One region of the Pseudoalteromonas maricaloris genome, then DNA from elsewhere that is predicted to be linked to it. Evidence: predicted binding sites of a transcription regulator. Region 1 holds the regulator's gene; each other region holds the start of a gene.

Region 1 (7,830 bases):
AGAGGAGTGAAAAACTCCTCCGCCGGAAGACCAAGGGTTCCTATCCCATGTTAATCAGGGTAGGGTGAGTCGACCCCTAAGGCGAGGCTGAAGAGCGTAGTCGATGGGAAACGGGTTAATATTCCCGTACTCGGTATGAATGCGATGGGGGACGGAGCAGGCTAGGCAAGCATGGCGTTGGTTGTCCATGTGAAAGGCTGTAGGCTGGTGACTTAGGAAAATCCGGGTTGCTAAGGCTGAGAGTCGAGACGAGCCACTAAGGTGGTGAAGTTGTTGATGCCCTACTTCCAGGAAAAGCCTCTAAGCTTCAGTTCATACTGAATCGTACCCTAAACCGACACAGGTGGTCAAGTAGAGAATACTAAGGCGCTTGAGAGAACTCGGGTGAAGGAACTAGGCAAAATTGTACCGTAACTTCGGGAGAAGGTACGCTCTTGTTTGTGAAAGACTTGCTCTGTAAGCAAACGAGAGCCGCAGTGACCAGGTGGCTGGGACTGTTTATTAAAAACACAGCACTGTGCAAAATCGTAAGATGACGTATACGGTGTGACACCTGCCCGGTGCCGGAAGGTTAATTGATGGGGTTAGCTTAGGCGAAGCTCTTGATCGAAGCCCCGGTAAACGGCGGCCGTAACTATAACGGTCCTAAGGTAGCGAAATTCCTTGTCGGGTAAGTTCCGACCTGCACGAATGGTGTAACCATGGCCACGCTGTCTCCACCCGAGACTCAGTGAAATTGAAATCGCAGTGAAGATGCTGTGTACCCGCGGCTAGACGGAAAGACCCCGTGAACCTTTACTACAGCTTGGCACTGAACATTGACCCTACATGTGTAGGATAGGTGGGAGGCTTTGAAGCAGAGACGCTAGTTTCTGTGGAGCCGACCTTGAAATACCACCCTTGTAGTGTTGATGTTCTAACTTAGGCCCCTGAATCGGGGTTGAGGACAGTGCCTGGTGGGTAGTTTGACTGGGGCGGTCTCCTCCCAAAGAGTAACGGAGGAGCACGAAGGTTTGCTAAGTACGGTCGGACATCGTACGGTTAGTGTAATGGTAGAAGCAAGCTTAACTGCGAGACAGACACGTCGAGCAGGTACGAAAGTAGGTCATAGTGATCCGGTGGTTCTGAATGGAAGGGCCATCGCTCAACGGATAAAAGGTACTCCGGGGATAACAGGCTGATACCGCCCAAGAGTTCATATCGACGGCGGTGTTTGGCACCTCGATGTCGGCTCATCACATCCTGGGGCTGAAGTCGGTCCCAAGGGTATGGCTGTTCGCCATTTAAAGTGGTACGCGAGCTGGGTTTAGAACGTCGTGAGACAGTTCGGTCCCTATCTGCCGTGGGCGTTTGAGAATTGAGAGGGGCTGCTCCTAGTACGAGAGGACCGGAGTGGACGAACCGCTGGTGTTCGGGTTGTGATGCCAATTGCATTGCCCGGTAGCTACGTTCGGAACTGATAACCGCTGAAAGCATCTAAGCGGGAAGCAGGCCTCGAGATGAGTTCTCACTTTGACTTAGAGTCAACTGAAGGGCCGTTGAAGACTACAACGTTGATAGGCGAGATGTGGAAGTGCTGTGAGGCATTAAGCTAACTCGTACTAATTACCCGTGAGGCTTAACCATACAACGCCAAAGTGGTTTATAAGTGACAGAAGTTAATAGACTAAAGTAGACAAAAGAATTTAATAGCTTTTTCCGGATTTACATTGATGAGGGAGACTTCATTGATGAACAGAATTTCCTGGTGACTATAGCGTTTTGGACCCACCTGACCCCATGCCGAACTCAGAAGTGAAACAAAACAGCGTCGATGATAGTGTGGATTACCCATGTGAAAGTAGAACATCGCCAGGGCCAAATAAGAAAAACCCGTTGCAGTAATGCAGCGGGTTTTTTGCTGTTTGGGATATAGAAAACCTCGCGAGATGAACTCGCTCCCACCACAGTATCAGCATAGTGCAACATGGTAGGTGGTGGTTAATCAGCCCTAAATCTTAATAATCTATTTCTTATTGCGTAGAGTCGTAGGTTATGCTCTGAGGCACAGACTTCACTTCTTGTTTAATGGTGCTCTAATTAATGCTATTAGCAAATACACTTAAAATATGTCGAATAAAGAAACATTTGCGATTTTTTTTGAGCTGTATATACTTACAGTAAATAAACCACTGTATGGAACACCAGTTAATGCGTCCTCTAACAAAACGACAAGAACAAATCTTTGAATTAATAAAAGTATTCATAAAAGATACTGGCATGCCTCCAACTCGTGCTGAAATAGCTGATGCTTTGGGTTTTAAGAGTGCAAATGCAGCGGAAGAGCATCTTAAGGCGCTTGCGAAAAAGGGAGTTATCGAAATGGTCCCAGGCGCAAGCCGAGGGATTCGACTTGTAGAGGATGAATCCGAACAACTTGGTTTACCTATTATTGGCCGTGTTGCTGCTGGTGAGCCTATTCTGGCAGAGCAACATGTAGAGAGCCACTGTAATGTAGATGCGAGTTTTTTTAAACCTAATGCTGATTACCTTTTAAGAGTTAATGGTATGAGCATGAAGGATATTGGCATTATGGATGGTGATCTACTAGCTGTTCACAGCACTCAGGTGGCTGAAAATGGCCAAGTGATAGTGGCTCGCGTAGAAGAGGACGTGACAGTTAAACGCTTTGAAAAGAAAGGGAAGAAAGTTTTATTGCATGCTGAGAATGAAGAATTTAAAGCGATTGAAGTGGATCTAGAGCATCAAAATTTCTCCATTGAAGGGTTAGCTGTCGGCGTTATCCGAAGTGCTGACTGGATGTAGTTTATGAGAGCGAGTGTAGCGTTAAATATAAAGTTGCGCTTGCTTTAACTATATTTTGTTTAAAAAGTGATAATTAACTTTTCTAACTATGTGAAAGTAGGATGATTATAGTGACTTTAATCATTTAGTAATATTTTTAGTTTTCTGATCTTTATACACTATTTTTCATCATTCTTTGTTTTACCCCCTATAGTTCCCAGTTTTGATTCTAAAGTCGGTCTTCTCGAAAATCTTGCAATTTGTTTGTTTTTTGACTAATTGGTTAATAGTCGTGCAGTAAGTCTATGTACAAATAGACAATATGACAGTCATCCAATAATAACAAAAGACAACCACGAGTTGTCTTGAAGGAGACGTCAAATGAAAATTTGTCGATTAGTTGTAGCATTCATCGCAGTGCTAATCGCCATGCCCTCACTTGCTAACAGCGCTTACAATATGAGGCAAGGTGTTACAGACATTAGTCATCAAGTGTATGAGCTTCACATGACCATATTTCTAATATGTTGCGTCATTGGGGTTATTGTATTCGGGATTATGTTTTGGGCGCTTATAAAACACAGAAAGTCAAAAGGCGTTGTTGCAGCGCAATTTCATGAAAGCACCAAAGTGGAAATACTTTGGACAGCAATTCCTTTCCTGATACTCATTGGTATGGCAATACCAGCCACAAAAACGCTTATTGCTATGGAAGACACGAGTAAAGCTGATCTGACCATTAAGGTCACAGGCTCTCAGTGGAAATGGCACTATGAGTATATGGGGCATGATGTTGAATTCTATTCTTTGCTCTCTACTCCGAAAGATGAAATTAGTGATCTCAAAGAAAAAAATGAAAATTACCTGCTTGAAGTTGATAAGCATTTAGTTATTCCCACCGATAGGAAAGTTCGCTTTTTGATGACCTCAGATGATGTCATCCATTCTTGGTGGGTGCCCGATTTTGCGGTGAAGAAGGATGCCAATCCAGGCTTTATAAATGAGGCATGGACAAAGGTAAACGATGAAGGAATTTACAGAGGCCAATGTGCTGAATTATGTGGCAAAGATCATGGCTTTATGCCTGTCGTTGTCGAGGCCGTAAGTCCCGATAAATTTGATAGTTGGCTCAACGATGCTAAAGCTGAAAAAGCAAAAGCAGAGGCTGAGTCACAAGCAGTTGCCCAACAAACCCTTTCGAAAGAAGAGTTAATGGAGGTTGGTGAACAAACTTACATGGCTTATTGCGCAGCTTGCCATCAACCAACCGGGCTTGGGCTACCAGGTGTCTTCCCTGCAATGAAAGGGAGTAAAGTCGTCACGGGAGATATTAAAGCTCATATAGATATTCTACTTTTAGGTCGCCCAGGAACTGCGATGCAATCTTTCGCAAAGCAATTAACAATCAAGCAGATAGCGGGGGTTATCACCTATAAAAGAAATAGTTGGGGTAATGACACCGGCGATGTTATTCAGCCAAGCCAAATACAGCGTGAGATAGATGCATTAGAGGAGGGTAAGTAATGAGTGCCATCGTAGAAGAACATTCACACCATACAGCTCCAAAAGGCTTAAAGCGCTGGCTGTTTACCACTAATCATAAAGACATTGGAACTCTGTATTTATTGTTCTCGCTAACCATGTTTTTAATTGGTGGTGCTATGGCTATGGTGATCCGAGCCGAGCTTTTCCAACCTGGGTTACAGCTTGTAGATCCGCATTTTTTTAATCAAATGACGACAGTACATGGACTAATAATGGTATTTGGCGCAGTAATGCCCGCATTTACTGGTCTTGCCAACTGGATGATCCCAATGATGATTGGTGCTCCTGATATGGCGTTACCGAGAATGAATAACTGGAGTTTTTGGATACTACCCTTTGCATTTGCAATTTTACTGATGTCGTTATTTTTGGAAGGCGGCGGGCCTGCTTTCGGTTGGACTTTTTATGCGCCACTATCTACAACGTACAGCAATGACAATACTGCATTTTTTGTTTTTGCGATCCATATAATGGGCATTAGCTCTATTATGGGTGCTATCAACGTTATCGTGACCATCGTCAATCTTAGAGCTCCAGGTATGACATGGATGAAGTTGCCTTTATTTGTCTGGACTTGGCTGATAACTGCATTTCTTCTGATTGCTGTTATGCCCGTACTCGCTGGCGCTGTGACTATGGTATTGACTGATAAGTTCTTTGGAACGAGCTTTTTTGATGCAGCAGGTGGTGGTGATCCTGTTATGTTCCAGCATATATTCTGGTTCTTTGGTCATCCTGAAGTGTACATCATGATATTACCTGCCTTCGGCATAATCTCTACGATAGTACCGACATTTTCAAGAAAGAAACTGTTTGGCTATGCATCAATGGTTTATGCAACCGCTTCAATTGCTCTGTTGTCGTTCGTCGTTTGGGCTCATCATATGTTTACTACGGGCATGCCTTTAGCTGGTGAGTTGTTTTTTATGTATGCAACTATGCTCATATCAGTGCCTACTGGCGTTAAGGTTTTTAATTGGGTAGCTACAATGTGGCGAGGTGCTATTAGTTTTGAGGTGCCCATGCTTTTTGCCATTGCGTTTATCGTACTTTTCACAATTGGCGGATTTTCCGGTTTGATGTTAGCAATTACGCCTGCAGATTTCCAATATCACGATACCTACTTCGTTGTCGCGCATTTCCATTACGTGTTAGTTACGGGAGCTATATTCTCAATAATGGCCGCCGCATATTATTGGTTACCAAAGTGGACAGGGTACATGTTTGATATCAAATTGGCTAAATTTCACTTTTGGCTCTCCTTGGTTAGTGTGAACGTACTGTTCTTCCCAATGCACTTTGTTGGTCTTGCTGGCATGCCAAGGCGGATCCCTGATTATGCTCTACAGTTCGCTGATTTCAACGCGATCATTAGTATCGGAGGGTTTGCATTCGGTCTTTCTCAACTGTTGTTTGTTGCAGTGGTTTATAAATGTATAAAAGGTGGAGAGCAGGCCTCTGGGAAAGTATGGGATGGGGCAGAGGGATTAGAGTGGCAAGTACCATCTCCGGCTCCTTATCATACCTTTTCAACGCCACCGGAGATTAAGTAATGCAACATGGACGCCTGCTTAAGAAGCTTATTTTGTTGACGCTAGGTATGTTTGCTTTTGCCTTTGCACTGGTTCCTCTATATGACGTTTTTTGTGATGTCACAGGCCTAAATGGTAAGCCATCCATGGAAATCGCAAAGCAGAGCGAGTCAATTGCGCAAAGTCGACAAGTAGATGTGAGCTTCACAACGCACAGTCAAAGCCAGGCGCCATTTAAGGTCGATGCAGTCGAGCACTCGGTTAGAGTTCAACCCGGTAAGCTAACCGATGTCAAATTCATTGCAAAAAACTTGAGTGATAGTGAGCGTGTGTTGCAAGCGATCCCTTCAGTGTCTCCAGGGAAAGCGGCAAAGTATTTACACAAAATGGCCTGCTTTTGTTTTGATCAGCAACCAATGAAAGGCAAAGAAGAAGTTGAGTTTGTCTTGAGGTTCTATGTAGATACGGAGCTCCCAAGTGATGTTGAGGAACTCACGCTTTCATATACGTTGTTTGATATTACAGAGCGAGTTAGCAAACAAAACAGTGATGGACTGAATATGCTAGCCGCTCGAGAGGAGTTCAAATATGAACCATGAACAAGAAAAATATTATGTGCCTGAGCAAAGTCCATGGCCAATCGTCGGGGCTTTTGCACTTTTCTTTATCGCTGTTGGCGCTGGCTTAACGATTATTCAACTTAAATCAACCAGTAATAGTGGAGTAATGCTACTGCTCCTGGGTATTGCTGTGCTGATCTATATGATTTTTGGTTGGTTCAGGAATGTGATCCAAGAATCTCAAACTGGATTATATTCTGCCCAAATGGATCGTTCGTTCAAGCAAGGAATGGGATGGTTTATCTTTTCCGAAGTTATGTTTTTTGCTGCTTTTTTTGGTGCACTTTTTTATGCACGAATGATAGCTGTGCCGTGGTTAGGCGGTGCAAGTAATAACGCCAGCACCAACGAGGTTTTATGGCCTCAATTTGAAGCTGTATGGCCATTGCTCACAACTCCAGATGGAACTGTCACTCAAGCTATGGGTTGGCAGGGACTTCCGCTGATCAATACGATTATTCTATTAGCATCATCAGTAACGCTTAGCTTTGCCCACGTAGCTTTAGAAAAAGAGCAAAGGGCGAAAGTGAAGGCATTCTTAGGATTAACAGTACTACTTGGCGTCGCATTCTTAACCTTGCAAGTGGAAGAGTATATTCACGCTTATCAAGATCTGGGGCTAACTCTCCAGTCGGGGGTTTACGGTAATACATTCTTTTTACTGACAGGATTTCATGGCTTCCATGTCACACTTGGTGCGGTTATTCTTTTCGTTATATGGATCAGGGTGTTGAAGGGTCACTTTACCGCTAAGAATCACTTTGCTTTTCAAGCTGGGGCTTGGTATTGGCATTTTGTTGATGTTGTTTGGTTGTGCCTGTTTGTATTTGTTTATGTGTTGTAACAACGGGTGAAGAGTGTAGTTTTATAAAGCCAAATTGAGCAGCAAGACAGATTAGAAGTACGACAGCTATTGATGCATAAACTCTTTGTTGCAATAGCCTCGCCATCGACTCTTGTTGCTCTGACTTGAGCATGACTAGCATAGCTCTAAATAGATTTAGAAAAACGAGTAGTAGCAGTACAACAATAATAATTTTAATCATAAGGGGTGTCCGATGGATTTAGGTGCACTTTTTAAAGGTAGATCAAAACCCCCCATATTGGCAGCATTAATCGTTGTTCTTTTATGTGGCTCGCTCTCTTATTGGCAGTGGCAAAGAGCGCAGCAAAAACATGTGTTGCAGCATAAAGTTGAGATTGAAAAATCGCTAGGCTTAGCTAATGAGCAGCCAGTAACATCCCAGCCGCTCACGCAATATGTTAATGCTGAAGTGTCGATTACAGGGAATTTTGTAGGCGATGCGGTTTGGTATCTAGATAATCAAGTCGTGAAAGGCCGAGTCGGT
Region 2 (7,830 bases), 1.9 Mb from region 1:
ATTGACCTCTACATAGAACTTAACGCCTAAGCATCGCGGTTTGTTCAGTACCTCTACTTAAACACACTGCATTTTTAGCTAAAATACGCTTAGGCAAATCGCTTTAGTTAATCCCTAAATACTTGTGCACTTGAACTGATAAGCGCCAATTTTTCGCTTTGCAATTGTCTATTGCAAGCTTAGTGGCCTTGGCTTTTTGGCTGATTGGCTGAAGATACACTAACTTCGGTTCAACTCCAGTTTGTACAAATAACGCCTCTAATTCCTCAATATGCTTTTGCATCGCGACGGGGTGCTTTATCTCATCGGCACGAGCCATTGCACTTGGAAGTACTTTGTAACCCCCACGCATATTAATTTTTGGCGACACGGTAACCCAAGTTTCAGCTGGCGCGAGGATCTCAAATGTACCACTGGTTTCGATCTGTGTGCTGTACCCTTTACTATGCAATAACTCGCATAATGGGCGAAGATCAAACATACAAGGTTCACCACCGGTGATCACCACATGTTTGGCTTGGTAGCCCCGCGCCTCGAAAATCGCCAAGATCTCGTCAGCACTCGCGTTCGCCCACCACTCTGAGTCAGCCTTTTTTTCTACAGTGTTATCCAATGAAACAATAAAAGTGTCGTTGGTTTCCCAGGTTTGTTTGGTATCACACCAAGCACAACCAACTGGACAGCCCTGCAAACGTAAAAAGATTGAAGGCGTACCAGTGAAGCTTGCTTCACCCTGAATTGTTTCAAATATTTCGTTAACCTTGTACAAAATGGCCCCGTGTTTAAGATAAAGTTGTCGAAAAATACCGCGAGAAAATTGTTATTTCTCCAGCGGCCGTGTAGTATATCGCGCCCTGAAGTAAACCTCTATCAAAATCGAGGCAAATCACCTATGAGCGAAAAAGTTGTCGTAATCTATTCCGGCGGAATGGACTCTTACACTGTACTAAACAAGGCTGTCCGCGAGGGCCATGAGGTTTATGCACTGTCTTTTAACTATGGCCAGCGACATGTAAAAGAGCTACAAGTTGCCGCTGACGTATGTGCAAAACTCGGCGTTGCTCATAAGGTCGTTGATATCTCTGCTATCAATCAATTATTGTCAGGCTCTAGCCTAACAGATGACATCGACGTGCCAGAAGGCCACTATGAAGAAGAGAGCATGAAGAGCACGATTGTGCCTAATCGCAATATGATTTTGCTTTCTCTTGCGGTAGGTTACGCTGTCTCTCTAAAAGCAAATAAGGTATTTTACGGTGCTCACTCTGGCGATCATGCAATTTATCCCGATTGCCGCCCTGAGTTCGTTAAAAAGATGGATGATGTTTGCCGCATTGCGAACTACGACGCAGTTGAAATTGTCAGTCCTTACCTTAACAACTCAAAAATTGATATCCTGACCGACGGTCTAAAAATGGGATTAGATTACGCTGACACTTGGACGTGTTACAACGGCCGCGAAAAAGCATGTGGTAAGTGTGGTGCTTGCCAAGAGCGTCTCGAAGCGTTTGAGTTAAACCACGCAACAGATCCGCTCCCGTACGAATAACAGTATCGAAAAAGGCCTCTGTTGAGGCCTTTTTCATATGCTTTTCAAGTGCTTCACTTTACTGGAAGCGTCATACCTTCAAATAGCTTGTCGATATCATCTTGATTTCGTAGCAAGCTTGCACGCTCTACCACATCTTTTGTGAGATGCGGTGCAAATCGCTCAATAAAATCGTACATGTAGCCTCTTAGGAAGCTTCCTTTTCTGAAACCAATTTTCGTCGTACTTGCTTCAAATAGGTGACTCGCATCGATGCAAACTAAGTCGCTGTCAGACTTTTCATCAAGTGCCATTGACGCCAATACGCCAACGCCGAGTCCTAATCTTACGTAGGTTTTAATCACATCGGCGTCTGTTGCAGTAAACACGATGTGTGGCTCCAAACCATGAGCATTAAATGCTTTATCCAGTTCTGAGCGGCCAGTAAACCCAAACACATAAGTGATCAACGGATATTTAGCGACGTCTTGCACCGTAAGTGCACTGCCTTTTTGTGCAAGTGGATGGTCTTTGGCGACCACAATACTGCGATTCCAATGATAGCAAGGTAGCATGACCAGATCACTGTACAAATGCAGTGCCTCGGTGGCGATAGCAAAGTCAGCATCACCTCGAGCGGCAGCATCAGAGATTTGTTGTGGCGTACCTTGATGCATATGTAAAGAAACTGCAGGGTATTTTTTCATAAACCCTTGGATCACAGGAGGTAACGCGTAACGAGCTTGTGTATGCGTCGTTGCGATGTTCAGTTTACCTTGATCTGGTAAGGTATGTTCATTTGCAACCGCTTTGATCCCTTCCACTTTAGAGAGGATCTCACGAGCAATATTAATAATTTCATTACCCGCGCCCGTAACATGCGTTAAATGCTTACCGCTACGGCCAAAAATTTGTACCCCCAACTCGTCTTCAAGCATGCGCACTTGCTTTGAAATACCGGGTTGAGAGGTATATAAACTTTCCGCCGTCGCTGACACATTAAGGTTGTGATTCAACACTTCGACGATATATCTCAATTGTTGTAATTTCATATTGCTTTTATTCTTATGATCTCTTGATGTTGAGCATCAGCCCATAGCAAAACCGCTTTTTTGTTAGCTAGTTTAGTGCAAAGCGATAAAAACCGCCTGTTACGACCTTATGTAGGCTAGCACATTTGGTAAAAATGAGGTAGCCAAGAGGTACTAAATATCAGCATTTTCACTGACGCTCCGACAGTCATTTGGCCAAATAGCGAATATTTTGACACGCTTTTGCAAACTCACGTGCTAAATCTGGCGACTATCTTTCACTAAAACTAACCGCTCATTTAGGCATCGACTATACTAAAAAATAATGAATTCTTTATCTTTTTTACAGGTTATTGTCGTAAACCTGTTCAGAATAGTACGAATTCATGTAAGATTAAAAAATTACACTGGTGGTTACATGAAAGAGATTTCAGTATGTTTGTTTCTATTATAATAATGTTGATTGTTGCACTTATCGTCATAGCAGTTTGGGTAAGCGCGATCCAGCAACATAAAGAGAAACAAGAAGCGGAGAGACGTAAAGAACTTGCTAAGCAAAAACGCGTAATAGAAGAAGCGGAAGACGTCATCATGAACGGCAGCAATATTCCGATGTCTGAAGTCATGATCCGTATCATTCAGCGCCGCGTGCATGACGCTTTAGCCGCAATGGTGGAGTTGTCTCCTACTTCGAAAGAATTAAAAAGTCGCTTACACGAGTCGCAAGAGCGCTTAAATACTCAGCCTGAAAAAACAGCTGACTCAGACTCGATAGCACTTCCTGACAATGACAAGCAAATTATCGCATTAGTTCAAGGCATAAAGAAATTACGCCAACTACTGCGCTCTGAGCATAGTAAAGGTAAAGTAGACACTCAATTGTTCGTTAATGAAGACCGTAGGCTGGAGCGATTTCAGCTTAAAATCAATGTTGAAAGCCAGATAAAACGAGGGCTTTCAGCAAGGACTGCAAATATGGTCGGTTCGGCAAGACAATACTTTGAAAAAGCTTACGCTACAATTTGCGCCGTCTCATACAATGATGACTATGTAAAAGAGAAAAAAGCACAGCTGGAAGGTTATTTAGAAGAGATCAGCAGTGAACTTAGAGCGTCCAACGCATCAGCGGTGAAAAAGAAAGCAGAGCAAGAACAAGACGACTTGGACGTATTGTTTGCACCGAAGAAGAAATGGTAACACCATCATTTACGTAAAAGGCTGGTCACCCAGCCTTTTTTATTACAAATGAAGTAAACCCACTTGCTTAACCAAAAGCAAACTTAACGATAAAGAGTACTGTCAGTACCCAAACGCTGATACTGATTTCATTTGCCTTATTACACGCCAACTTAACTGCCGTATAAGAAATAAAACCCAAAGCAATACCATGCGCGATTGAAAACGTGAGCGGTGTCATCAATAACACAACACTGACCGGAATAGCATCGCTCATCTCATCCCAATTAATCAACTTTAGGTTTTGTAGCATTAATACCGACACATACAATATCGCGCCTGCCGTCGCATATGCAGGAACCATCTGTGCCAGTGGCGCAAAGAATATCATGAGTAAGAAGCAGATCCCCACGACCACGGCTGTCAACCCTGTTCGGCCACCAACGGATACACCTGACACTGATTCGATGTATGAAGTCGTCGTTGAGGTACCGAGCACTGAGCCAGCAATCGTCGCAGTGCTGTCAGCTGACAGTGCCCTACCCAACCTTGGCATGCGACCATGTTCGTCAGATAATCCAGCCTTTTGCGTCACCGCAACCAATGTGCCGCTGGTATCAAATAAATCGACAAATAAAAATGCAAATACCACGCTAAGCATGGAAAGCTCAAAAATTCCGCTCAAATCCAACTGCATATAGGTCGGCGCGATGCTTGGGGGCATATCAACAACCCCATGATAATCTACAAGCCCAAGCCCCCACGCAATACCCGTTACCATTAAAATGCTGATAAGCACGCCACTTTTGACTTCACGGTACATAAGCGCCGCAATCACAAAAAAGCTCGCAATAGCTAATAGCGGGCCGGGAGAAGTGATATCACCAAGTTGTACTAATGTAGCATCGCTTGCGATAACAATTTTCGCGTTCTTTAGCGCGATTAACGCTAAGAATGCGCCAATACCTGCCGCGATCGCACGCTTTAGCACGATAGGTATAGCTTGGATCACCCACTCGCGAACTTTGAATACGCTCAAAAATAGAAATAAACAGCCCGACATAAATACCGCGCCTAATGCACTTTGCCATGTATAACCCATGCCAAGCACAACACCATAGGTAAAAAAGGCGTTTAAGCCCATTCCAGGCGCAAGCGCTAACGGATAGTTTGCCCATAGCCCCATAATAAAACAGCCGATTGCGGCTGCGATACAAGTTGCTACAAAAGCAGCGCCGTGATCCATACCAGCTTCTGCTAGCATTGCAGGGTTTACAAAAACGATGTAAACCATAGTAACGAATGTCGTCAAGCCAGCAATCACCTCTGTTCTTACATTGGTGTGCATAGCTTGCAGTGAAAATAACCGCTCAAGCATAACTAAAATTACAAATTTGAGGAACAAGTGGTTGGATTTTAACACGAATCACTTTAAAACTCGGACAAAATAGTTAAAATTCAGCTACACTCTGCTTATCAACATTATTGCGAATAAAGATATGGATCAAAATAGCACCGACAACTCAGCAAACCATGACTTAGAACAGCAGCTGCTGAATGTGCTTGAATTTGTAACGTCGCCATTAAAAGCAGACGCAAAATTCCCAGATCTTCATGACAATACCCAAGCTTTGAAAAAAGGTCTCTATTACCTAAAAGAAAAGTCTTTTCCGCTTGCGGCAAAATGGCTAAGACTGGCGGCGATGTCTGGTGATTTGAAGGCACAGTTCTTTTTAGGTTTGTTGTTTATGAAAGGTCAAGGAGTGCCACCCAGTCCTTTTCATGCAGCCGCTTGGTTAAGTTTGGCCAGCAGCCAAGGGCACAAAGGCGCCGAACAGGTACTACTAGATGTACGCCGCTTCCTTACAACTAAGCGCTTTAGAGATGCACAGTGCTATGCTGCAACACTTTACGAGCAAATCCATCAACTACAGCATATTAGCCAATAAATTAAATTTTACTCACCAAAATATAGGCTAGGCGTAGCCAAGCCTCTCTTCAGTAAACGTACGCTTACCCTCTGCAACGATCACAATAGTACAGTAGGAAAACTACTGTATAGCAGCTGAGAAAACTTCCTAATGCTTTACTCATACTGAACTTTCGTCAATTAAGCTCTCATTTCAAAAAACCACAACCATTTGTTTTATATTAAAAATTTAAACTAAATAAAAATTAAGCTTGAATATTGATTAAAAAGCTAGCAATTTTCCTTGCATTCACACACTGTATAAACTACTGTATACAAATACTGTATAGATAACCAGTGAGACAATTATGTTACACAGCAATACACTTCTACAGCCAAATAATTCGACTTATTACACACTTAACGAAATCAATAATGTAATCGTTGAAGATGAGATCGTCGCTAGCTTAGAGTTACTTAAAGTTTTACATAAATGTCAGCATAAACAAGGCTGGACGCTACTCGTTGCGCCCGATAATGTACCAAACAAGTCACTGCTAGAAAGTGCTTCAGTTGATGCAAGCAAGTTGCTCGTCATTAGGCAAAAGCACATATACGACCTTGAGTATGTACTTAAAAGTGCTATCAGCAATGGTAATTTCGCTGCGGTGGTGATTTGGACTGATATTGCATCAGTGCAAACTATCAACAAAATGGAACTGCCGGTATCTGACGTTGCGATCCACTGTTTTCAAAGCGCTTAACAAGCTACAATAACAGGATATAAATTTGTTAAAACTGAAGTTTTTATGTCTTGTTATTGCAATTCATCCCTTCCCTATTCGCAATGTTGTGAGCCGTACCTTAAGGGACAAAAATTCGCAGAGCGTCCACAAATACTCATGCGCTCTCGCTATACTGCATACTGCTTAAAAGATGCAAAGTATATTCATGACACCTACGCCCAGGCTAAACAATCACAAAACAATATCGACGATATTGCTGCATTTGCTAATTATGCACACTTTATAAAATTGGAAGTGCTAGAAGAAGTAGTAGAAGCTACTCAGGGGATCGTTGAGTTTAAGGCGCACTATATCGCAGAAAACACACACTATATACTCCATGAGCGGTCAAATTTTATTACCGAAGCAGGCAGATGGTATTACTTAGATGGTGAATTGTACGATACACCTACAACCAAAGTAGGCAGAAATGACCTCTGTCCGTGCGGCAGTGACAAAAAGTACAAAAAGTGCCACGGTACCAAAAATAACCTGAATTAGAGATTAGATACAAAGCAATAAAAAAGCTTGAAGCAAGCTAAGGATGATTAAAGGCCGTTTAGCTTATACCAGTTGTATTAAGTAAATGATCTATCTTGAAGCGGGGAAATAGCTTTAGTAGCAAGGCAAACATTTTGCTATTTAGTTGTTCTAAATGAGAAATTTTTAACGAAGCTAATATGCTATTTCACCCTTCAAATTGATTAGAGAATTAATTCAATTGGTATTAAACATGAGGCACGATAAGCATGGCGTTTTATGTCAGTCTAGTAACGAAGCAAACAGCTGTGAAATGACAAGTTTTAATACCCGTTTGTCTTAAATTTGCTCAATTTTGAAGGAGTAAAAGCAGCTAATGTTGTTACGCCGTCGCGCGTAACATACTCTGCATATCACCCGTTGCAATTTGATCATAAAAACCAGCCGCATCCATTGCCTTATCAGCAACTAAGGCCTGTTTACCTTGCGCGCTCGCCAAACGTCTTTTAACCGCTGGTTCCAAATTTTCTACGACTTCGAGTGGAATATGCTTTTTATCATTTCGTGCGGCAAAAGGTTCTGGATTTAAATTTTCTTGCAATCGCAAGGTTGCCATCGCCCCCATAGATACCAGCTGCGCGTTATGCTGACCAATAAGCATATTGTACTCTTTTGGCGCAAGCGGCTTTTGTGGACCTATTTCAAATTGCTTTTTTAGTGTTTCTTCTGAGTTATCTTTTGCGGCAGCTTCAGATTTTGGTAGGTGAAATTGGCTAAAATCTAATGCATCGGTTGATAGCATAGATAACAGCATGGCAAAATCGGCAGAGCGCGTCTCATGAACACTAATGTTCAATGCGGATCCTAATTGCGACTCACTGATTAAAACGCCATCAATTTGCATGTATTCCAACCGATTAT
Region 3 (7,830 bases), 1.5 Mb from region 1:
TGGTTCTTTGGCAAACCATTCTTAACCTCATGGTTTGATTATTTTGATATCCCATTGGTAGGTAAAACTGAGTTGGCAAGTGCCATCGCATTCGACCTTGGTGTTTATATCACCGTGGTAGGTGCAACGCTGATGATTTTGGCGAGCCTAGGTAAAGTAACGGCAAATGCGCCCAAAGAAGAGGTGAATATTTAATGGAATTGCTTTATGCATCGTGTGTGGGCTTGCTAGTAGCCTGTGGCGTATTTTTGATTCTACGAGCAAGAACGTTCCCAGTTGTTCTTGGTTTAACTATGTTGTCTTATGCGGTCAACTTGTTTTTGTTCGCATCGGGTAGATTGACCTTAAACAAAGCAGCAGTGCTTGGTTATAGCAGTGAGTATGCAGATCCACTGCCGCAAGCCTTGGTATTGACGGCAATTGTTATCGGATTCGCGATGACTGCATTTGTCGTGATCTTAGCTATTCGCGGTCGTTCTGATTTGGGTAATGACCATGTAAATGGCATTGTTCCTGACAAAAAGGGTAAAGCATGATCCAACATTTGACTTCTTTACCTATTTTATTACCTATGTTGGCAGGGGTGATCCTGCTGATGCCACCGTGTGGTAAAAACGTAGCGATTAGGCGTAAAGTATCGGTACTTATGTCGCTGATCACGTTTGCAGTTTGTGCCTCACTTTTACTATATGTTCAGCAGTCTGGCATTCAGGTTTATGCGATTGGTAACTGGCAAGCACCATTTGGTATTGTGTTAGTTGCTGATCAACTTTCTACTCTGTTAGTCAGCTTAACCGCGTTGTTGTGTTTTGTGTGTTCGCTGTATAGCTGTGCCGGAGACGACGAACGAGGAAGTTTCTTCCACCCGTTACTGCACTTTTTGGTGATGGGGGTAAACGGCGCCTTCTTAACTGGTGACGCGTTCAACTTATTTGTATTCTTTGAGATTTTGTTGATAGCGTCTTATGCGCTGTTAATGCATGGCGGTGATAAGCACAATACTCGTGCTTCACTGCAATACGTGATCCTAAATCTAGTGGGTTCGTCGGTATTTTTGATTGCATTAGGTATCTTGTACGGTGTGCTTGGTACTCTGAATATGGCGGATATGGCATATAAGATCACCTTCTTACAAGGAGATGATGTTTATCTTGCTAAGATTGGCGGCTTATTGTTATTGGTTGTATTTGCGCTAAAAGGCGCCTTGCTACCGCTTCATCTATGGCTGCCAAACACCTATGCAACCGCGTTACCTGTTGTTGCGGCTTTATTCGCAATCATGACTAAAGTGGGTGTGTATTCCATGATGCGTGTATACACGCTGATTTTTGGTGACCAAGCTGGTGAATTAAGTCATATGGCACAAGAGTGGCTATGGTGGCTCGCTCTGGCGACTATCGTCATGGGTGGGATCGGCGTACTTGCTAGTCAAGATTTGCGTAAGCTGTCTGCAAATTTAGTGGTGGTGTCCGTTGGTACCCTAGTGGCATTAGTCGCCGTACAAACGGTAAATAGCAGCGCTGCAGCCATTTACTATTTAGTGCACTCGACATTAGTGTCTGCAGCTTTGTTCTTACTCGCTGATTTAGTGGGGAAACAAAGGGGTAAAGTCGCTGATAGGATCACCGCGGGTCGTCCAGTAGTTCAACCTATGTTACTTGGCATCATGTTTGCGATTGCGGCAATCACTGTGATTGGTATGCCGCCGTTATCAGGCTTTATTGGCAAAGTATGGATCTTAAAGTCGACCATCGAATCGAGTCACACGTATTGGTTTTGGGCGGTATATTTATTAGTAAGTTTGGCGGTATTAGTCAGTGTCTCAAAAGCGGGTAGCACTGTGTTTTGGCATCATACGGGTAAAGTCGATACACAATCGGCAGAAAAAGCGCATCCTGCCCAAATTATCGCAATTCTTACCTTGATAACTTGTGCGCCGTTAATGGTGATTTTTGCCGGTCCATTGACTGATTACGCATTGTCGGCAGCCGACTCTTTGCACGACTTTTCTAGCATGACGAATGCTGTGTTAAAAGGAGCGAAATAGATGCGTTTAGAAGCAAGATTTAAATGGCTACCAACTCCATTTCGCAGCTTACTGCTATTTACTGTATGGTTATTGCTGAATAATAGTGTGTCAGCTGGGCATATTATTCTCGCGACTATTCTATCGATTGTGATCCCGCTGATTACCTATCGGTTTAGAACTAAGCAGCCACTGATCATTAAGCCATGGCGTGCGTTTACTCATTTGTTGTTGGTGCTTTACGATATCATTACCGCCAACGTTGAGGTTGCGATAAAGATCTTAGGACCAACGAAGAAATTACGCCCCGGTTTCGTGTTGGTGCCGCTCGATATAGATCAAGCTATGCCAATCACTATTTTAGCCAGCACGGTATCTTTAACTCCTGGCACCGTAAGTGCTGAGGTATACCCTTGGCCTGAGTCTGTAAAAAGTGGCGAAAAACCAGAACGTAAATACTTATTGATCCACGTGTTAGATCTTACGGATGAGCAAGCGTTGATTGATACTATTAAATCTCGTTATGAAGCGCCATTGAAGGAGATTTTTGAATGCTAGAAACTGTAATTCTTATTGTCTTTGCGATGATAGGTGTATCACTTTTGCTAAATCTTTGGCGTTTGGTTGTTGGACCTTCAATTCCAGATAGAATTTTAGCGCTCGATACCATGTACATAAATACCATTGCGCTTATTATTCTTTACGGAATGAGTATGGGAACTGCATTGTACTTTGAAGCCGCATTATTAATAGCAATGCTTGGTTTTGTAAGTACGGTTGCGGTATGTAAGTATTTGCTACGCGGCGACATCATAGAATAGGAGAGCGATATGTCGGAATGGATAATTTCCATTTTATTACTGTTAGGTGGTGCGTTTGTATTGATAGGCTCTATTGGTCTTGTGAAAATGCCTGACTTTTTTATGCGTCTCCACGGTCCTACAAAGGCCACAACGCTTGGAATGGCGTGCTTATTGACCTCGGCAATGGTGTATTTTAGTACCACGACTGATGGTGTGAGTGTAAAGGAAATCTTGATTTCAATATTTTTGCTGCTCACTGCCCCTATTTCTGGATATATGCTGATTAAGTCAGCAATACATCACCGCTTGCCGAGTAATGAAAAGACGACAGGCAAAGACAAGATAAAAAAATAGTGCTTCGGCGCTATTTTTTTACCCATCACTTTATAATTTATTCCCTAAATAATCCCACTCAAGCATCATAAATTTCAGTACGTTATTAAATTTTTTGCTACAGTTAAAAAAGACTTCATAGTCGCCGATAAAAATAGGGGTCACTCGTTTTATCAAGTTGATGATGAACGTGCAGTGCAATTTGTTTGCATACTAAGTCTAAAAACTGGGAATGTTATGAAACAAGCTTCGATTAAAAACAAACTCTTATTCTTTGTAACAGCATTAGTAACGAGTTTGGTTGTTATATTAGTGACAACAATGTGGTTTCACCTTGCAGCAGAAAATACCAAGCAAAGTGAAGGGGTCCAACAAGCGATTTATGATGAAATATCCCAAGGTCTTATCGCTAAAGGCAATCAATATGGGCAACGTGTGGCTGGCTTTATCAATGAAGCCTATCGTGTTCCTTATACTTTGGCGGGTGTACTATCTCATACCGCCGAGCAGGATCCTCTGAGCCGTGAACAAGTGCAAGAAATTGTCAATGGTGCGCTAAAGCAAAATCGCTTTGTGTCTTCTATGTATGCACAGTTTGAACCGAATGGTTACGATGGCAATGATGCCAGTAATCAAGGAGGTTCGAGTCACTCTGTGCCGGGCGCTGGTACCTTAGAGCTCTACTTTACTCAAGAAGCCAATGGTCCGATGCAACAAAAAGTTGAGTCGGCAGAAGAAAAATATGCCGATGCAATCAATGAGTTTGGCCTACGAGAAGCCGAGTGGTATCTGTGCGCAAAAGATAAAGTAGCGCCGTGTATCATGGAGCCCTATTTATATGAAATTTCTCCGGGCAACAAAATGCTGATGACCTCATTGACCACACCAGTCGTGGTCAATCGTCAATTTAGAGGCTTAGTGGGCGTGGATGTAAATTTGCCGATTTTCCAAACCATGGTCGACGAGCTCTCAAACTCGCTTTACTCAGGAGCCGCTAAGGTAACCTTGTTAAGTGAGTTGGGTCTTGTTGTGGGTTCTAGTCACTACAAGAATTTAGCCCGCCCACTTGCTGAGTCGACAAAGTCAGATAGGGCTGAGGTGTTAAAATCGCTGCACACAGGTTCTGGGATTAAAGAGCTTGGTGAAGACTTAGTCGTAGCGGTACCGATTAAAATTGCGTTACCAAACACCACTTGGTCTCTAGTAATCGAACTACCTAAGGCAATTGCACTTAGTTCTGCTACAACGCTGCAAAGTCAGCTGGAGGAGTCGACAAACTCCGTTGGTCGCTGGATGCTCATTATCGGTATTGTTATTGCTGTTATTGGCATTGCCATTGCGGTGGTATTAGTGAACACAATTATCGGCCCGCTTACGCATATTCAGGAGCGGGTAGAGAACTTAGCTTCTAGCGAAGGCGATTTAACGCATGAACTAGAAGTGAGTCATCATGCTGAGTTGATTGCCTTGGCACATGGCTTTAACCGCTTTACTGATAAACTACGAAAGATGATTGATGACCTCAAAGGTCTTGCTGAATCTTCCTACGAGCAGTCGCATCGAACAACAGAAGCCGCGATAAACATCAAAAACAAAGTCGCTAATCAGCACTTAGAAATAGATAGCGTAGTTACTGCAATTAACGAACTCAGTGCAACTGCTTCAGAGGTGGCTCGGGCATCGGAAAAAGCGGCTGCAAGTACGAATCAGGCCGCAGATCAAGTTCAGCAAAGCGAACAAAGCATCATTAAAACGACCGAAACGGTGCAATCAATGGCGGATCAAGTTATTGATGCGAAACAAGCGGTCGTGAAGGTATCTGAGCGCAGTGATGATATTTCCAAAATACTAGAAGTGATCAGAGCCATTGCAGAACAAACTAATTTACTGGCCTTAAACGCAGCAATTGAAGCGGCAAGGGCGGGGGAGCAAGGGCGCGGCTTTGCGGTTGTTGCCGACGAAGTTCGAGCTTTGGCGTCAAAAACACAAGCATCGACGGACGACATTAGTAAACTAATAGATAACCTACAGAGTGAAGTCGCGAACTCAGGCCGGATCATTGAGAGCTCTGTGCAGCTAGGTGAAGACGCAGTGAGTTATTGCCAAGAATCGGCTAGGTTAATGAGTACGCTAGTTGCTGAGCTGACAAGCATTTCTAACGAAGTAACACAAATTGCTACGGCTGCGGAAGAGCAAAGTATGGTTACCGAAGAAATTAATACGAATACGACGGGCATTTCAGATGCCGCTGCTGAGCTTTCGAAGTTCGCAGATGAAGTAGAGCAAGCAGCCAGTTCAATGACGCTGATAGTCGAACAAAAACACAAGCAACTTAACTTATTAAGAACGTAAGTTTGTTGGTTTGCAAAGAGACTGGAGACAGTCTCTTTGCAGCTATGGTGTTTTTCGTCAAAATTCACTATGATAACTGTATCTATATACAGTTAAGCTAATCATGAAACTCTATATCGCAGAAAAACCCTCTTTAGGCCGAGCAATCGCCGATGTCTTACCAAAACCACATAAAAAACAAGATGGTTATATAGAAGTCGCGAATGGTGATGTGGTTTCTTGGTGTATAGGTCACCTGTTGGAACAAGCAGAACCTGAAGACTACGACGTCAAATACAAAAAATGGCAGTTTCATGATCTACCAATCGTGCCGACTCAATGGCAGTTCAAAGCAAAGCCAAAAACAAAAAAGCAGCTTAGCACTTTAAAAAAGTTACTCACAAAAGCCGATGAAATCTACCATGCTGGAGATCCTGATAGAGAAGGGCAATTGCTCGTGGACGAAGTATTTCAATTTGTAAACTTGCCTGAACGGAAAAGAGCAACGATCCGGCGCTTGTTGATCAGTGATTTGAACCCACAAGCTGTGAAAAAGGCATTGGCTTCGACACGTTCTAATCAAGAATTTGTTCCTTTAAGTGTATCTGCACTTGCAAGAGCTAGAGCGGATTGGCTATTTGGGATGAATTTAACCAGAGCATTTACGTTGGCTGGGCAAAAAGCGGGAGTGAATACCGTTTTGTCGGTTGGCAGAGTGCAAACTCCGGTACTTGGTTTGGTTGTTAGGAGGGATCTAGAAATAGAGAACTTTGTATCTAAACCATTTTATGAGGTGATTGCACACATCAATAAACCAAATTGGGGTGTTTTTGAAGCTAAGTGGGTACCAAGTGAAGCATGTAAGCCCTATATGGACGAAGATGGGCGTGTTCTGGTTAAAGCCTTAGCCGAAAACGTTGCGGATCGGATCAGTCAAAAGCAAGCAACAATAAATAAGGTTGAAACGAAACCAAAAAAGATAAACCCGCCGTTACCCTATAACCTTTCTTCTTTACAGATTGACGCAAATAAGCGCTACGGTTTATCAGCTCAGCAAGTGTTGGATATTTGTCAGGCACTCTATGAGAAACATAAACTGATCACTTACCCGAGATCAGATAACCGTTATCTACCACAAGAACACTTTGTTGAAAGAGAGCAAGTCATTGCGGCTGCTAATCACAATCAGGGAATAGACAGTAAGTTTATTAAGTTAGCAGATATGAATCTAAAAGGAGCGTGTTGGAATGATAAAAAGGTAGAAGCGCATCACGCCATCATTCCAACCACTAAAAAGCTCCGCAGTGCTCAGCTTGGGCATAGAGAGTTGCAGGTCTATCAACTTATCTCTGTACAGTATCTTGCGCAATTCTTTCATCCCTACCGCTACAATGAAACTAAAGTGGAGTTGGAGATTAGTGGTGGTCAATTCAAAGCACAAGCGAAGCAAATGACAGATCAAGGATTCAAGATACTGTTTAAAGGTCATGAGGTAGAAAAAGAAAGCCTATTGCCGAAGTTACAGGTGGGAGAGCAACTTTTATGCGAGAAAGGTGAAGTTAAAGAAAAGCAAACCCAGCCGCCAAAGCATTACACTGAAGCCACCTTATTAGGTGCAATGACAGGTATTGCACGGTTTGTTTCCGATCAATCTATCAAAAAGGTATTGAAAGACACTGATGGGCTTGGCACTGAGGCGACGCGGGCCGGAATTATTGAGCTTTTGTTTAGACGGCAGTTTCTTAGACGAGAAGGTAAGACGATATATTCTACGGCGCTGGGAAAAGCATTTATTCAAACCCTACCTGAATCACTTTCATTACCAGACAGGACTGCGCTCTGGGAGTCATTGCTCGGAAAGATCGCTAATAAGGAAACGTCGTATAATCAATTTATGCAACCGCTTTGTGATGAGTTAGGTGGATTTATTGACAGCGCTCAGTCTATCAATACGAATGAACTGAAAGGTGTTCCTGTACCTGCATTTAAAAAACGTGGGGCAAGAAAGGGGAAATTTACCCGAAAGAGAAAGCCAAGCTCTGCATAATTGTTTTCTTGGCTTGGTTGTAAATTCAGATAGTGTCACTATATCAACCATATTAATTACTCAGACAGAAAATAGAATATGAGCAATACAATCCAACTAACCCCTGAAAACATTCAGCAAGTAATAACTGATCCAAATCCAGAGAAAGTGTTATTGCTGACCTTTTATAGCAATCAAAATCCTGAATGTGTTCAGCAAGACCAAATATTGGAGAGGATAGCGGCAGCTTATAGTGAGCATATAACCATAGGCGTTATTGATTGTGATGTCCAACAAGCTCTGGCATCTCA
Region 4 (7,830 bases), 510 kb from region 1:
AAACCGGTAACAATGACGCCACGGCGGCATAGATAAACAAAATAATGATCCAATTGGCTTTGTCGCTTAGACCAAACATTTCGGTTGGTAAGGTAATCGGCATACTACTGCCCATATAAATGGTCGCGTAGAGCACAATAACCCCGATAATACAGAGCGGTACTAGCGGCACTTTTCGTTTCAGCAATTGGCCGATGATTAGCGCCACGACGATAGCAGACCAAGCGGGGAATACCGCATTTGGGTTACCCACAAAGGAGTTGGCTATCACCACGCCGAACACGGCATTTACCATGAGCAGTACTAGGAAGACCACAATCATAAACAATGAACGCGTGCGCTTGCCAATCACGCTTTCAGACAACGCGCCCATCGACTTGCCTTTATGGCGAGCACTTGCCCACAGCGCGCCCATATCGTGGACACCCGCAAAGAATATGGTACCGAATACAACCCAAAGCACTGCTGGCACCCAGCCCCAATACACGGCGATAGCAGGTCCTACAATTGGTGCTGCGCCTGCGACTGAAGTAAAGTGATGCCCCCACAATACCACTTTGTTGGTGGGAACATAATCTACGCCATCCTCAAGCTCATGAGCCGGTGTGACAAAGTTGTCATCCATTTTAAATATTTTTTCAGCAATAAATTTGGAATAGACAAACCATCCAAATAACATCCCTATGATGCCGAAGAGTACGATCATTATGGATTGCATAATGCTTACCTCTTGTTGTTGTTTTAATTGCACGCAGTTCGCGTGATTAGTTTGTTGCACGACAACTTCGAAGCTAGCACAAATTAAACTAATTGCAGTTATCTTTTAGTCTAGGTAGGTCAGAATTAGCCATCAAAAAGCCCTAGTTGAGCTTGTGTGTTAGAATTTTCATTTAGCCCCAAGTGCAAGCCCACGAGGCGCACGGGTTTAAACTTTTGTCGTGACATTGCTTCAATCAATAGCTCCTCGAAAACGGGCAAATCAATATGCTGGTATTGGCATTCTTTGGTGGTTTGGGTGAAATCGTAAAACTTCACTTTAACGCCAAGCTTATTAAAGCCGCGCTGTATATAAGGCTGTGCTCGGCGAGTCAGTTCAGGTAACAACTTTTCTTTTATGACTTGTTTTAAAGTATCAAGGTCAAGCGTGTCTTCTGCAAATGTGGTTTCAACGCCTATCGATTTGCGCACTCTATCGGTCTCAACTCGGCGCTCATCAATACCTTGACAACGCCGCCATAATACAGCGCCAAACTTGCCAAATGACTGGCGTAACTGAGTTTCAGACAGTCCCTTAATATCTCGGCCATACTCAAGTCCCATGGCTAGCAAACGTTGTTGAGTCACTTTACCTACGCCCGGAATTTTTTTAAGGGGTAACGCATCAATAAAAGCGCTCACTTGGTGAGGCGGGATCACACACTGACCATTGGGCTTGTTTTCATCGCTGGCAATTTTGGCTAAAAACTTGATTGGCGCAATTCCCGCCGAAGCCGTAAGGCCCGTTTCTGCAAATATATCCGCTCGGATCTGCTCGGCGATAAGCGTTGCACTGCCATTACATTGCTGGCACTCTGTGACATCTAGATAAGCTTCATCCAAGGACAGTGGCTCAATTAGCTCAGTATAGCGGGCAAAAATAGCGCGAATTTGTTGCGATATTGCCTTATAGACCTCCATTCTCCCAGGTACAATCACCAGCTGAGGGCAGAGTTTTTTCGCTTGATAATTCGACATGGCCGAGCGCACGCCATATTGCCGAGCAATATAGTTAGCCGTGGATAGCACCCCGCGATGGCTGCGACCGCCAATCGCCATTGGCACCTTTGCAAGCTCGGGGTTATCGCGCATTTCTACTGATGCATAGAACGCGTCCATATCAATATGAATAAATTTACGCACGTTAAAACACTGTCTAAATAAACAGTGTTTATTATGTGCTAATTTTCCAACTGTTGCAATCTTGAACATAGGCCTTAGTGTTCTGGGCTATACTTGTGTGGATGTCTGTTGCAAGTTGCACTGCAAAACAGAGATAATGCTAACAATATCAATACAGTTCAAAGTACTAAATCCGTCACTTTGGCTATATTTAATCATTCAGCAATCAATCAGGAGCCTGCATGAAGTACTCACGACTTGGTAGTAGCCCATTAGAAGTTTCGCGCATTTGTTTAGGAAGCATGACTTGGGGCGTACAAAACAACCAGCATGATGCCGACGAGCAAATCAATTATGCACTAAGCCGTGGTATTAACTTCATTGATACCGCTGAAATGTACGCGGTCCCTCCCTCACCTGAAACCTATGGTAAAACCGAAGCCATCATTGGCAATTGGCTAAAGCGCCACCAAGAAAAGCGCGAAAAGCTCGTGCTTGCAACCAAGATTGCGGGAAGCGGTTTGCCTTGGATCCGTGAAGGCGGCCCTATTACGGGACAATCAGTGATCCAAGCAGTGGATGATTCTTTAGCGCGCCTGAATACCGACTATATCGACCTCTACCAACTACATTGGCCAAACCGTACTTCACCGCACTTTGGTAAACAATGGCCAGGCATGGTGCCTTTGAGCGCGCTTGACCGCGACGAAGAACGCGCTGGCATGCTAGATATTTTAGAAGGCTTAGCGAGCTGTATTCAAGCAGGTAAAATTCGCCATTGGGGTCTTTCTGACGATACGCCTTGGGGCATTCACACTTACCTTAATTTGGCGATGCAGCACAACCTACCGAAGCCGGTTTCAATTCAAAATGAGTTTAGCTTGCTACATGCCAAAGATTGGCCTTACTTAATTGAGAGCTGCGTAAACGAAGATATTGCCTATTTACCTTGGTCGCCACTGGCTGGTGGGATGCTGAGCGGTAAATATTTAGGGGGCGCAAGACCTGAAGGCAGCCGCTTTACCTTAGTGCAAAGGCAAGGGCTATTTAGAGACACGCAACTAGCGCAAGAAGCCGTTGCAAAGTATCTAGAAATCGCCAAAGAATTTAATATGACTGCAGCACAACTGGCGCTAGCTTGGTGCAATCAAGTCGATGGCGTGACTTCAACCATCATCGGCGCGACAACCATGGCACAGCTTAAAGAAAATATTCAAGCGTTTGAACAGCCGCTATGTGCAGAATCTTTAGCCGAGATTGATACGGTATTTAAAGCGTACCCAGCTCCGTTTTAATGTCTTCATTCGTGATACGCCGCTTTTATGCTGGCGTATCACCTTGTAAACCCATCTTTGTTACCTAGATTGAAGTTAAAACCCCATGCAAAGCTTAAACAACACCCCAGTCATTCCGCTTCAAGGCAGCTGCTTTACCAGAAAGACCACTCGCGCCATTGTCCTTAGAGGCAACGACATCCTTATGCTTTACACCAAACGTTATGACGATTACACCTTGCCAGGTGGCGGCGTCGACGAGGGTGAAAGCTTAGAAGCAGCATTGGAACGCGAGCTAAAAGAAGAAACGGGTGCAGTATCCATCACAGGTTTGACGCCGTTTGGCCGCTATGAAGAGTACCGCCCTTGGTATAAACCCGATCATGACAATGTGCATATTATTTCTTATTGCTACGTTTGTGAGATCTGTGGCGAATTTAATGCGCCAGCTATGGAGGATTATGAACACGCCAATGGTATGAAGCCGGTGTGGATCAACATAAACCAAGCCATCGCGCATAACGAAGCAAAACTCAATGATGCGAATAACAAAGGGATGTCCGTTTTACGTGAACTCACTTTGCTAAAACACATTTCCGCGCAATTAGTCACAGATTAATTTGCCTATTGAGGGAACAATTAAGTCTTTATTAAGCTCTAACTCCGCATGACTCAAGGATTTAATAAGAATAATGCGGCTGCTCCAACACAACCTGATTAGTTTCACCATTATCGCCTCTATTGTGCTGCATCTACTGCTCGGCTGGTATCTGCAGCAAAGTATTTATATCCCCTCAAAGCCTGTAGAAATTAAGGCAATGAAAACCTATTTGGTTATTGAGCCTGCCAAGCCCAAGATGGAGCGTATTGAGACACCGACGATAACTGAAGATAAGCCAGTAGAGGAGTTAAAGCCGACGCTGCCGGACACTACAGTTGAAGTACCAAAAACTGCGCAAGCAGAACCAAAAAAGCCTACGGTTGAAAGTACAACCCAGCACATAACCAAAGCAGTGGTCGTCACGCAACCTAAAAAATTAGACCATCGCAAAGCAATCTCTCAATTTCGTCAGCAACTTTTAGAGCGCGCTCCGAGTGACGCTGTACTCAGCCAAAGCCAAGAAAAGCCACAGCGGCTCACCGTACCTAAAACGCATCAAACCACTGCTGCGAGCATACAAAGAGAGCAACTCGAGTCTACGCCCCAATACACAGTCTACCGTGAAAATGGCCTGTGTTACGCTGAAGTTAGGCCCGATCCGAGTATTCCTACACCGGAAGGATTAAATAAGAATTGGCGTACTGCGCCTCGCCCTTGCGATGGCGGTGCCATCAAAAAAGCCTATGATGCCGCGATGAGTAAATGGCTAAACAAACGCTAATCTTGCTATCATAAAGCAAATCTATTGCGAAGAGTCCATTATGGAAAAAGTCACCATTTTAGTTGACGCCCAAAATGTTTATTACACTACCAAGCAAGCCTACCAAACAGGCTTTGACTATAATGCGTTTTGGCGCAAAGCAACGGCTAATCGCGAGATATATCAAGCTATTGCCTATTCCAGCGAACGGGGTAACGACAAACAAAGACAGTTCCAAAATATCTTGCGAGCGATTGGCTTTGAAGTGAAGCTAAAGCCTTATATTCAACGTGCCGATGGCTCCGCGAAATGTGATTGGGATGTTGGCATTACCATTGATGCCATGGAATGCGCGTCAGGATCCGATGTGATAATTCTAGTTACTGGCGATGGTGATTTTGATTTACTCGCGAATAAGCTCAGAGATAAATACCATACCCGAGTCGAAGTTTACGGCGTGCCGCAGCTTACCGCCGCTTCACTGATCCGTGCAGCCAGTGAGTTTATACCAATCGAAAACGAATTGTTGATTGGCAAGAAATAAAAAAAGCAAAGCACCTTGATAAAAACGGCTTTGCTTTTTGACGAATTCGTCACTTTCGATTGCTTGGTCGCATAATATACGTGTTTTAATCCGATAAGTAATATTCCACGCTCGTCACAACACGCACGATTTTTATCTGTGGCGTATTACTGTCTCTGTCGCGAATACTAAATTGTCCTTGCCTTGCCGATTTTATTTTGCCAAGCACAGAGTCGGAATCTTTAGCAAATTTGACCGCCACTTCTCGTGCCTTTTGTGTGGCTTCTTGCACCATTTCAGGCTTAATATCATTAAGACCAGTAAACAAATATTCAACCCGATTTTGATAGTCGTCTTTAGTGATAGCAATACCTTGCTTGGCCAGCTCACTTAACTGCCCTAGTGCTTGCGAGACTTTATCTGGATTATTGGAGTACACAGTCACACCGGCTTTTGCCACATAGCGGAATCCTTGATTGTTTTGACCGTACTCTTGGGCGTATTTATCCGTAATGGAAGGCGCTGATATCGAAAGCTCTGAAGCATCAAAGCCATGCAAGGTTAAGAACGCGCGGATCGCCGCATTTTTCTTTTCCGTGCGCTCCACCAAGGCTTCCAGATCGTTATCTGCATCACGATAAAATACGGGCCAAATCACCGTGTCTGCCGTTACTTCCTTTTCCGATAAGCCTTTTACACTTACCGTTCGCTCCATTCCTTTCACTTCTAGAATGGTCGATTTTACCATCCAACCGCTCACTACCACCGCTAGTGATAGCAAAGCTGCAGGAGCCAAATATTTACTCATAGTAGACATATCTCTGTCCTCAACGTTACGCCTCAGTCATGGTTTTCAAACAATTATTATGGAGATAGATCAAAGTCTACCTTAATTGCACTCGAAAACCGCGAGCAAAATGGTAGAGTGGTGCTTATGAGCTGCGGCTGAACTAGGAAACAGTATGAGTGTAAAGCGTATTAGCCAATTTTTTAACCCCCAATCCATCGCAGTGATTGGCGCTTCTAACAATCCTGATCGCGCCGGCTTTATCGTAATGCGTAACTTGCTACAAGGCGGTTTTAAAGGGCCCATTATGCCCGTCAGTCCAAAGCATACCGCCGTGCATGGAGTGCTCGCCTACAGCGCCATCAAACAGCTCCCCAAAGTCCCTGATCTCGCTGTTATTTGTACCAACAAACAAACCCTAGTGCAAATCATCAATGAGCTTGGTGATATTGGCTGTCAACATGCAATCATCATCGCGGCAGGTCTTGATAATCAGCACAAACAACAATTAAAAGAAGCTGCCAAAATAGCGAAGGTCACTTTACTTGGTCCTAATTGTCTCGGTTTACTCATTCCTCACTTGGGTATTAATGCCAGTTTTTCTCATACCGTTGCAGCACCCGGTAAGCTTGCTTTTATTTCACAATCGGCGGCGGTATGTTCAACCATACTAGACTGGGCACAACATAAAAAAATCGGCTTTTCTTACTTTGTTTCCGTTGGGGATTGTCTTGATATCGATTTCGACGAACTACTTGATTTCCTTGGACGGGACCCAAAAACCCAAGCTATTTTGCTTTACATCGATAATATCGACGATGTTAGACGCTTTATTTCCGCAGCTCGAGCCGCTGCATTTAGTAAGCCCGTCATCGCCATAAAAACCGGAAAAACCAAGGCTGGTGCAATCGCTGCGCTGAATCACACCGGTGGCAATACCTCCGATGACGCGGTTTATGATGCCATGTTCCAACGTGCAGGTATGCTGAGGGTAAACGATCTTAGGGAGCTATTTGCTGCCACTCAAACCCTTGCTTTACACCCCAAATTGCTGCAAGTAGAACAGCTGACCATTTTAACCAATGGCGGCGGCCCTGGGATCATGGCGGTCGATACCTTACTACAGAACTCAGGCAAACTGGCGGTGCTAAGCGAGCAGACCAAGCAAGCGCTCAGCGCCCTGATCCCACAAACAGATCATGCTTGTAACCCAATAGATATTTTTGGTGATTCCTCGCCAAAACGTTACCAACAAGCACTAGAGATTTTATTAAAGGCTGACGAAGTCAAAAACTTATTGATAATTCATACTCCTTCAGCGCTTGCGCCAAGTACCGCTTATGCCGAGATCATTGCACAGACCCTAGCCAAAATTCCAAAAATGGCACGCCCTTATGTGATGACAAACTTTATGGGTGAAGAAGCGGCCTACGCTGCAAGGCTTGTATGTGCAAACGCTAAGATCCCAACTTATCGCACCCCAGAAGGTGCCGTTGGCGCCTTTATGCACTTGGTGAGCTACCGTCGAAACCAAAAACACCTCACGCAAACACCAGAATCCTACAGTGATGAAGGCCAGCTGCAACACCTGCAAAGTAAACGTTTAATTAATGACTTTTTAAACTCGGGCGCCAATAAACTCGCGACCCATTTGGCTTCTCAAGTGCTGGCTAATTACGATATAGAATGTATAGAGACGCAAATCGCACTCACCCCCTCAGAAGCAAAAGAGCAAGCTCAGCAGCTTGGTTTCCCCGTTGCACTTAAACTGATAAGCCATGATATTCCCTCTAAATCTGAAGTGGGTGGGGTTGTACTCAACCTCAACGATGCCGAAGAAGTAGAACAAACCGCATTTTCGATGTTACTACGGATCCGTGAGGCTGCCCCCGAAGCTGAAATAGAAGGCTTCTCTTTGCAACGCATGGCAAAACGCGCTGGTGGACAAGAGTTACGGATAGCGGTAAAAACCGAACCCGGTGTTGGCCCTGTTATTTTGCTGGGTGA

What was found. Region 1 encodes LexA, which represses DNA repair genes until DNA is damaged. Its sites were predicted from a motif close to TACTGTATNNNNATACAGTA; they were not measured.
Region 2: a site for LexA is predicted at 5,985-6,004, ahead of CTT31_RS06870 (SulA-like leucine-rich domain-containing protein). Genes of this name have one in related genera too.
Region 3: a site for LexA is predicted at 5,589-5,608, ahead of CTT31_RS04765 (DNA topoisomerase III). Genes of this name have one in related genera too.
Region 4: a site for LexA is predicted at 1,907-1,926, ahead of dinB (DNA polymerase IV). Genes of this name have one in related genera too.

Annotation. Positions count from the first base shown of each region.
Region 1 is NZ_CP024625.1:3,784,494-3,792,323, reverse strand. Features, by position in the region: rRNA gene CTT31_RS16895 (23S ribosomal RNA) at 1-1,626, shown strand, start outside; rRNA gene rrf (5S ribosomal RNA) at 1,744-1,857, shown strand; gene lexA (transcriptional repressor LexA) at 2,191-2,805, shown strand; gene coxB (cytochrome c oxidase subunit II) at 3,166-4,308, shown strand; gene ctaD (cytochrome c oxidase subunit I) at 4,308-5,882, shown strand; gene CTT31_RS16870 (cytochrome c oxidase assembly protein) at 5,882-6,460, shown strand; gene CTT31_RS16865 (cytochrome c oxidase subunit 3) at 6,450-7,325, shown strand; gene CTT31_RS23625 (DUF2909 family protein) at 7,231-7,527, opposite strand; gene CTT31_RS16860 (SURF1 family protein) at 7,540-7,830, shown strand, end outside.
Region 2 is NZ_CP024625.1:1,605,748-1,613,577, reverse strand. Features, by position in the region: gene CTT31_RS06905 (substrate-binding periplasmic protein) at 1-5, shown strand, start outside; gene queE (7-carboxy-7-deazaguanine synthase QueE) at 104-769, opposite strand; gene queC (7-cyano-7-deazaguanine synthase QueC) at 893-1,549, shown strand; gene cysB (HTH-type transcriptional regulator CysB) at 1,603-2,580, opposite strand; gene CTT31_RS06885 (hypothetical protein) at 2,995-3,756, shown strand; gene CTT31_RS06880 (NCS2 family permease) at 3,824-5,113, opposite strand; gene CTT31_RS06875 (tetratricopeptide repeat protein) at 5,235-5,684, shown strand; gene CTT31_RS06870 (SulA-like leucine-rich domain-containing protein) at 6,013-6,408, shown strand; gene CTT31_RS06865 (YchJ family protein) at 6,454-6,930, shown strand; gene CTT31_RS06860 (VC2046/SO_2500 family protein) at 7,292-7,813, opposite strand.
Region 3 is NZ_CP024625.1:1,122,080-1,129,909, forward strand. Features, by position in the region: gene CTT31_RS04730 (monovalent cation/H+ antiporter subunit A) at 1-195, shown strand, start outside; gene CTT31_RS04735 (Na+/H+ antiporter subunit C) at 195-536, shown strand; gene CTT31_RS04740 (monovalent cation/H+ antiporter subunit D) at 533-2,047, shown strand; gene CTT31_RS04745 (Na+/H+ antiporter subunit E) at 2,048-2,584, shown strand; gene CTT31_RS04750 (K+/H+ antiporter subunit F) at 2,578-2,847, shown strand; gene CTT31_RS04755 (Na+/H+ antiporter subunit G) at 2,857-3,183, shown strand; gene CTT31_RS04760 (methyl-accepting chemotaxis protein) at 3,400-5,514, shown strand; gene CTT31_RS04765 (DNA topoisomerase III) at 5,618-7,540, shown strand; gene CTT31_RS04770 (tetratricopeptide repeat protein) at 7,619-7,830, shown strand, end outside.
Region 4 is NZ_CP024625.1:3,270,896-3,278,725, forward strand. Features, by position in the region: gene CTT31_RS14440 (carbon starvation CstA family protein) at 1-718, opposite strand, end outside; gene dinB (DNA polymerase IV) at 844-1,899, opposite strand; gene CTT31_RS14450 (aldo/keto reductase) at 2,121-3,173, shown strand; gene CTT31_RS14455 (NUDIX hydrolase) at 3,259-3,771, shown strand; gene CTT31_RS14460 (hypothetical protein) at 3,845-4,534, shown strand; gene CTT31_RS14465 (LabA-like NYN domain-containing protein) at 4,575-5,057, shown strand; gene CTT31_RS14470 (SIMPL domain-containing protein) at 5,143-5,853, opposite strand; gene CTT31_RS14475 (bifunctional acetate--CoA ligase family protein/GNAT family N-acetyltransferase) at 5,999-7,830, shown strand, end outside.